Regions from separate parts of the Kitasatospora sp. NBC_00070 genome, predicted to be linked through region 2. Evidence: predicted binding sites of a transcription regulator. Region 2 holds the regulator's gene; the other holds the start of a gene.
The links. Region 2 encodes HrcA, which represses chaperone genes, less so after heat shock. Its sites were predicted from a motif close to TTNGCACTCNGNNNNNCNGAGTGCNAA; they were not measured.

Region 1 (4,091 bases), 700 kb from region 2:
CGCGGCTCGGCCGGGCTGGTGCGCACCGAGCTGTTCGCCGCGCCCGGCGACCGGGTGCTGCTGATCACCTGGTGGCAGGACGCCGACCCGGTGCCGGTCGCCGACCCGCCGGCCGGGCTGCTGGCGCGCCCCGTCCATCGGTGGGGGTTCACCAGCGAGCACGTCGAGTAGCCTTCCTGGGAGTTCGCTGAACGACGGGGAGCACGGTGAAGAAGACGTACGGGGTGGCTGCGCTGGCCCTGCTGCTGGTGGCCGGATGCGGCAGCGGGGCGGCCGGGCCCCCGGTGGCTCCGGCGGCCTCGACCCCCGCCGCCGGCAAGGCAGCTGACGCCGCGTCGGCCACGCCCTCGGCCACGCCCGTGCAGGCGGCGGGCAACTGGGCCAAGTGGGGCCTGACCGCCCTGCCCCCGGCCCCCGCCGCCCCGGCCGACAAGCCGGTGAAGCTGACCGCCACCGGCCCGGTGCCGGTCTTCAGCGAAGTGCCGACCAAGGACAAGGTGGTCTTCGTGACCATCGACGACGGGGCCGAGAAGGACCCGAAGTTCGTCGAGATGATCACCGACCTGAAGATCCCGATCTCGATGTTCCTGACCCGGGACATCGTCAAGGACGACTACGGCTACTTCAAGCCGCTCCAGGCGCTCGGCAACCACGTGCACAACCACACCACCGACCACGCCCAGCTCAGCAAGGTCTCGGCGGAGAAGCAGAAGTCCGAGGTCTGCGACGCCCAGACCGCGCTCACCCAGCAGTACGGCAAGGCCCCGCTGCTGTTCCGCCCGCCGTACGGCGACGGGGCGCACACCCCGCAGCTGAACACCTCGGTGCAGCAGTGCGGCCCGCGCGCGATCGTGCTCTGGCGCGAGTCGATGCAGATCCACGACATGCAGTACCAGGCCGCCGACAAGAAGCTCAAGCCCGGCGACATCGTGCTGGCGCACTTCCGGGGCCCCAAGGACCTCAAGGGCGAGACGATGACCGAGATGTTCGCCGAGCTGCTGCGCCGGATCCAGGAGCAGGGCTTCGCGGTGGCCCGGCTGGAGGACTACATCCAGGCCCCGACCGGCTGACCCAGCATCATCAGCGGGCCCCGGTCGGTCCGGCAGAGGATCACCGTGACGCTGTGCGGGCCGCTCGGCTTCAGCTGTTTGCGCAGCTCCTCCGGGGTGATCGCGATGCCGCGCTTCTTGATCACCACGGTGCCGACGCCGCGCTCGCGGAGCAGCGCCTTGAGCTTCTTGACGTGGAACGGCAGCACGTCGGTCAGCTCGTAGGCGTGCGCGTACGGCGTCGGGACCAGCCGGTCCGAGGTCAGGTAGGCGATCATCGGGTCGATCAGCCGGCCGTCCACCTGCCCGGCCACCTCGGCCACCTGGTGGGCCCGGATCACCGCGCCGTCCGGCTCGTACAGGTAGCGCCCGACCGGCCCGGCCGCCGGGTCGGGCAGCTGACCGCCCGTCAGGGTGTGCGGGCCCGGCAGCAGGGTGGCCCGGTGCGGTTCGGCGGCTCCGGTGCCGAACCAGAGCACCGCCTCCTTGACCTCCCCGTGGTCGGAGACCCACTCCGCCTCGGCACCGTCGGGCACCAGCTCGTGCGGGATGCCGGGCGCCACCTTGAGCGCCCCGTACGGGGTCCGGCGGGCCGCCTCGACCGCCCAGGAGAGCGGCGGGGAGTACGCCTCCGGATCGAACACCCGCCCGCGCGCCGTCCGGCGCGCCGGGTCGGTGAAGACCGCGTCGTACCCGGTGACGTCCACCTCGGTGACGTCCGCGCAGCGCACCTCGATCAGCCCGGCCAGGCCCAGTGCGGCGGCGTTCGCCTCGGCCACCGCGCAGGTCAGCTCGTCCCGGTCGACCGCCAGCACCGCGATCCCGGCCCGGGCCAGCGCGATCGCGTCCCCGCCGATCCCGCAGCACAGGTCGGCCAGCCGCTTCACCCCGAGCCCGGCGAACCGCTGCGCCCGCCACTCGGCGACGCTGCGGCGGGTGGCCTGCTCCACCCCGTTCGGGGTGAAGTACAGCGCGTCGGCGTCGTCGCCGAACTTCGCCCTGGCCCGCTGCCGCAGCCTGGCCTGTTCGAGCGCCGCGCCGACCAGCTCGGCCGGGTGTGTCCGGCGCAGCCGGGTGGCCAGTGCCAGCTCCTCGTCGGGCTTGAACTCCCGCAGTTCGGCGAGCAGCGCCTGCCCCTGGTCGGTCAGCAGGGCCCGGAACGATTCGATCTCCACGGGCCCATTCTGCCGCTCCGGGTCAGTTGCACCGGCCGCTGCCGCTGAAGCAGGGCTGGTGGTTCGACGGGAGCGGCTCGGGCCTGGGGTCGTTGTCGTGCCGGTGCTGGTAGGCGTGGTTCGCCCCGCCGGTCAGCAGCACCGCGGTCAGCAGCAGCCCGTGCAGCACGGCGGTGACCCGCAGCCGCCTGCGCCAGGCGAGCGCCGTCACGGCCAGCAGCCAGAGAGCCAGCGCGCCGACCGTCAGGATCGGCGTCCAGTCGTACGGCTCCGGCCCGGTGTCCTGGTCACCCCAGTGCCGGAAGGCCAGCGAGACGAAGGCGAACCAGCCGCCCACTGCGGAGAGCAGCAGGAACAGGAACGCTGAGACGAGGTCCGTCGCGAGGTCCGGACGAGGGCGGGTGGCAGCCGGCATGGTGCCGATCCTGCCCGGCCGGGGCAGGCTCGCGCATGAGTACGGGTACTCGTTTCCGGCGGTTCTCCGGGCCACGCCGTTGGCACTCTGGTTGACTGAGTGCTAACGGCCGCCTATGGTCGTTCCTGGCACTCCCCACCGGGTGAGTGCTAACGCGATGAAGCGAGTCTGACCCCCGCGACGGCAGACCCGTTCCCATCGCCACCTACCTGAAGAACAACCCCGTAATCTCCGAAGGGGAGCTCGGACGTGACCGCCAGCAGCAAGGTTGCCATCAAGCCGCTCGAGGACCGCATTGTGGTCCAGCCGCTCGACGCCGAGACCACCACGGCCTCCGGCCTGGTCATCCCGGACACGGCGAAGGAGAAGCCCCAGGAGGGCGTCGTCCTGGCCGTCGGCCCGGGTCGCTTCGAGGACGGCCAGCGTCTCCCGCTGGACGTCGCCGTCGGCGACATCGTCCTGTACTCGAAGTACGGCGGCACCGAGGTCAAGTACCAGGGTGAGGAATACCTGGTCCTCTCGGCGCGCGACGTTCTCGCCATCATCGAGAAGTAAGACGTACCAGCCCGCCCCGGATTCTTGTCACCAGTGACAGGGGCCCGGGGCGCGGTTGTTGGCTCACGTCGTCAGTAGACCCCTTTAGGAAACGGAATCATGCCGAAGATCCTGCAGTTCGACGAGGACGCCCGCCGCTCGCTCGAGCGTGGCGTGAACAAGCTGGCCGACACCGTCAAGGTGACCATCGGTCCCAAGGGCCGCAACGTCGTCATCGACAAGAAGTTCGGCGCCCCGACCATCACGAACGACGGCGTCACCATCGCCCGTGAGATCGAGCTGGACGACCCGTACGAGAACCTTGGCGCGCAGCTCGTCAAGGAGGTCGCCACCAAGACCAACGACGTCGCGGGCGACGGCACCACCACCGCCACCGTGCTGGCCCAGGCCCTGGTCAACGAGGGTCTCCGGAACGTCGCCGCCGGCGCCGGCCCGGCCGCCCTGAAGAAGGGCATCGACAAGGCCGTCGCCGCCGTCTCCGCGCACCTGCTCGCCAGCGCCCGGGAGATCGAGGGCAAGGAGGACGTGGCCGCCGTCGCGTCCCTGTCCGCCCAGGACCAGCAGGTCGGCGACCTGATCGCCGAGGCGATCGACAAGGTCGGCAAGGACGGTGTCATCACCGTCGAGGAGTCGAACACCTTCGGCGTGGAGCTCGACTTCACGGAGGGCATGCAGTTCGACAAGGGCTACCTGTCGCCGTACTTCGTCACCGACGCCGAGCGTCAGGAAGCGGTCCTCGAGGACCCGTACATCCTGATCAACCAGGGCAAGATCTCCTCGATCCAGGAGCTCCTCCCGCTGCTCGAGAAGATCCTGCAGGGCGGCACCTCCAAGCCGCTGCTGATCATCGCCGAGGACGTGGACGGCGAGGCGCTCTCCACCCTCGTGGTCAACAAG
Region 2 (4,091 bases):
GAAGGCCGCTCCTCGCCGCGCAGCACCGCGAGGCGGCGGAGCAGGTCCTCCTGCTCGGGGTCGAGCTTGGTGGGGGTCTGCACCTCGACATGCACTATCAGGTCGCCCCGGCCGCCGCCGCGCAGGTGCGTGATGCCCCGGCCGTGCAGCGGGATCGACTGGCCGGACTGGGTACCGGGCCTGATGTCGACCTCCTCCAGACCGTCCAGGGTCTGCAACGGCACCTGGGTGCCGAGCGAAGCGGCCGTCATCGGGATGGTGACCGTGCAGTGCAGGTCGTCCCCGCGCCGCTGGAAGGTCGGGTGGCTGGTCTCGGCGATCTCGACGTACAGGTCGCCGGCGGGGCCGCCGCCGGGGCCGACCTCGCCCTCGCCCGCGAGCTGGATCCGGGTGCCGTTGTCGACACCGGCCGGGATCTTCACCGTCAGGGTGCGACGGGCCCGGACCCGGCCGTCGCCCGCGCACTCGGGGCACGGGGTCGGGACCACGGTGCCGAAGCCCTGGCACTGCGGGCACGGCCGCGAGGTCATGACCTGGCCCAGGAAGGACCGGGTGACCTGGGAGACCTCGCCCTTGCCGCGACACATGTCACAGGTCTGCGCCGAGGTGCCGGGGGCCGCGCCCTCGCCCGAGCAGGTGGTGCAGGTGACGGCGGTGTCCACCTGGAGTTCCTTGGTGGTGCCGAACGCGGCCTCCTCCAGGGTGATCTCCAGCCGGATCATCGCGTCCTGGCCGCGCCGGGTGCGCGAGCGCGGCCCGCGCTGACCCGAGGCCGCGCCGAAGAACGCGTCCATGATGTCGGAGAAGCCGAAGCCCGCCGCGCCCGCGCCGAAGCCGCCCGCGCCGCCGCCGTTGGGCGACAGCGGGTCGCCGCCGAGGTCGTAGACCTGGCGCTTGGCCGGGTCGGACAACACCTCGTAGGCGGCGTTGATCTCCTTGAACCGCTCCTGCGTCTTGGGGTCCGGGTTGACGTCCGGGTGCAGTTCGCGGGCAAGGCGCCGGAACGCCTTCTTGATCTCGTCCTGCCCCGCATCCCGTCGGACGCCGAGTACCGCGTAGTAGTCCGTGGCCACCAAATGCTCCGCTTGTTCCGCCTCTAGAAGTGCTGCGACTGGTCTGACAGTGCTCTGTTAGGACTCGGCCAGGATCTGACCCACGTACCGTGCCACCGCTCGCACCGCCCCCATTGTGCCCGGGTAGTCCATCCGGGTCGGTCCGATCACGCCCAGCTTCGCGACACTCTGATCGCCCGAACCGTAGCCGACCGAGACCACGGAGGTGGAATTGAGCCCCTCGTAGGCGTTCTCGTGGCCGATCCGGACCGTCATCCCCGCGTCCGCCGTCTCACCCAGGAGACGGAGCAGGACGACCTGCTCCTCCAGGGCCTCCAGCACCGGCTGGATGGTGAGCGGGAAGTCGTGGCCGAAGCGGGTCAGGTTGGCCGTACCGGCCAGCATGATCCGCTCCTCGTTCTGCTCGGCCAGCGTCTCGAAGAGGGTGGCCAGCACGGTGGTGACGGCGGGCCGGTCGGCGGGCTCGAAAGCCGCCGGCAGGTCCTCCAGCAGCCCGGGCACCTCGGGCAGCGGCCGGCCGACCGCCTGGGTGTTGAGCTTGGCCCGCAGGTCGGCCAGCACCGTCTCACCGACCGCCCCGGGGCAGTCGACCATCCGCTGCTCGACCCGGCCGGTGTTGGTGATCAGGACCAGCATCACCTTGGCCGGGGCCAGTGCCACCAGCTCGACGTGACGCACCGTCGAGCGGGACAGCGAGGGGTACTGGACCACCGCGACCTGCCGGGTCAGCTGCGCGAGCAGCCGGACCGTACGGGCCACCGTGTCGTCCAGGTCCACCGCGCCGTCCAGGAAGTGCCGGATCGCCCGGCGCTCGGGGGCGGTCATCGGCTTGACCTCGGCCAGCCGGTCGACGAACAGCCGGTACCCCTTGTCGGTGGGGATCCGGCCGGCGCTGGTGTGCGGCTGGTGGATGTAGCCGTCCTCCTCCAGGGCCGCCATGTCGTTGCGCACGGTGGCCGGGGAGACGCCGAGGTTGTGCCGCTCGACCAGGGCCTTGGAGCCGACCGGCTCCTCGGTGCCGACGTAGTCCTGGACGATCGCGCGCAGCACCGCGAGCTTGCGGTCGTCCAACGGCCGCTCGCTGTACATGGCCACGCACCTCCGTCTTCGCTTCCGTCCCGAACCTGACCCGTCCCCTGGCACTCAGCTGGGCAGAGTGCCAGGACAGTACCTGCCAGTGTAAGGCCCGACCCCGGCGGCAGGAACGGCACCGCCTGGTGATCCTTCTCCCTGTCCCACCCGCGCCACCCGTCGAATGCTCCCGGCAAGTGGCAGCATCGAAAGCGACAGATCCGGACATAAGGAGCAGCCATGTCGTCAGGTCAGCACTCCCGCTTCGCACCCGACCGCGGGCTGACCGGTCGGATGGTCACCACGATGTTCCTGATCGGACTGCTCTACGTCGGCTTCACCGGGCTGCTGATAGTGCTGCTCCGGGGGGCCTGGCCGCTGATCGTGCTGATCTCCGGCGGACTGTTCGTGGCCCAGTTCTGGTTCAGCGACCGGATCACCCAGCGGGCGATGGGCGCCCGCGAGGTGACGCCCGAGGAGTACCCGCAACTGCACGGCACCATCGACCGGTTGTGCGCGCTGGCCGACATGCCCAAGCCCCGGGTCGCGGTGACCGACACCGACATGCCGAACGCCTTCGCCACCGGCCGCAACCCCGAGCGCGCCGTGGTCTGCGTCACCACCGGACTGCTCCGGCGGCTGGAGCCGGAGGAGCTGGAGGGCGTGCTCGCGCACGAGCTCTCGCACGTGGCGCACCGGGACGTGGCGGTGATGACCATCGCCGGCTTCCTCGGCGTGCTGGCCGGGGTGATCACCCGAATCGCGCTGTACGGCGGCCTGATGAACGGGCGCGGCCGCAGCAACGACAGCAACGCCGCGCTGGCGATGATCCTGGTCCCGCTGGTCAGCATGGTGGTCTACGCGGCCGGCTTCCTGCTCACCCGGCTGCTGTCCCGCTACCGCGAGCTGGCCGCCGACCGGGCCGCCGCGCAGCTCACCGGGCGGCCCAGCGCGCTGGCCTCCGCGCTGACCAAGGTGACCGGCCAGATCGCCGCCATCCCGAGCGAGGACCTGCGTCGGGCACAGCCGTACAACGCCTTCTACTTCGCCCCGGCGCTGAGCGCCCGGGAGGCCGCGAGCCAACTGATGTCCACCCACCCGTCGCTGGAGCAGCGACTGGAGCAGCTCGGCCGGATCTCCGCCGAGCTCGGCCGCTGAGGAGGCACCGTGGGATTCCTGGACGCGCTCTTCGGCCGCAGCAAGCCGGTCCGGCCCGACCTCGACCAGCTCTTCGGGGTGCCTTCCGCCGCCCTCACCCTGGAGGCCGCCGCCGGCTTCCGCCCCACCGGCTTCGGCTCGGTCTGCTTCGCCGCCGTCGAGGGCGCCGCCTTCACCGAGGTGGCCGGCCAGATCCGCGCCCTGCTGGACGCCGACACCGAACGCGGCGGCGTCCCGGTCGAGGTCTCGCAGGACTCGTACGGCTACTCCTGGCTGCTCGCCCGGCACACCCCCGAGGAGCTGCCCGACCTGGTCAACGACCTGCACGCGGTCAACAGCGAGCTGGAGGCGAACGGCTTCGGCCCCCAGCTGCTCTGCTCCATCGTCGGCTTCCGCAACGCGGCCGACCGCCCGCTCGGCCTGGTCTACCTGTACAAGCGCGGCACCTTCTACCCGTTCGCCCCGCTGCCGGGCGAGAAGCGCGACAACCCGCTGGAGCTCCAGGTCAAGGCGATGCTCGGGAACGACCTGCGGGTGGAGCAGGACCTCACCCGCTGGTTCCCGGTCTGGGGCGCGCCGGGGCTGTAGGGATCAGCCCGCCGCGGCCGCGCGGTAGGCCGCCACGGCCGGGGCGAGCACGGTCTCCACACCGGACGACGGCTTCTGCGCGACCGTCTTCTGCACCATCAGGATCACGTCGCCCTCACGCACGAAGCCGGTCTCGGTGACGTACGGCACCGGATCGCCGGGGTAGGCCGAGGTCACCCGGAGCAGCAGGCCGTCATCGGC

Region 1: groES (co-chaperone GroES) is a predicted target of HrcA. The motif match lies at 2,719-2,745, and genes of this name have one in related genera.

What each region holds. Positions count from the first base shown of each region.
Region 1 covers NZ_CP108247.1:2,868,415-2,872,505, reverse strand. Annotated here, with positions in the region: gene OHV05_RS13080 (hypothetical protein) at 1-171, shown strand, start outside; gene OHV05_RS13075 (polysaccharide deacetylase family protein) at 207-1,070, shown strand; gene OHV05_RS13070 (THUMP-like domain-containing protein) at 1,046-2,224, opposite strand; gene OHV05_RS13065 (DUF6234 family protein) at 2,247-2,639, opposite strand; gene groES (co-chaperone GroES) at 2,889-3,194, shown strand; gene groL (chaperonin GroEL) at 3,294-4,091, shown strand, end outside.
Region 2 covers NZ_CP108247.1:2,165,955-2,170,045, forward strand. Annotated here, with positions in the region: gene dnaJ (molecular chaperone DnaJ) at 1-1,073, opposite strand, end outside; gene hrcA (heat-inducible transcriptional repressor HrcA) at 1,131-2,162, opposite strand; gene htpX (zinc metalloprotease HtpX) at 2,385-3,302, shown strand; gene OHV05_RS10020 (hypothetical protein) at 3,312-3,890, shown strand; gene OHV05_RS10025 (hypothetical protein) at 3,894-4,091, opposite strand, start outside.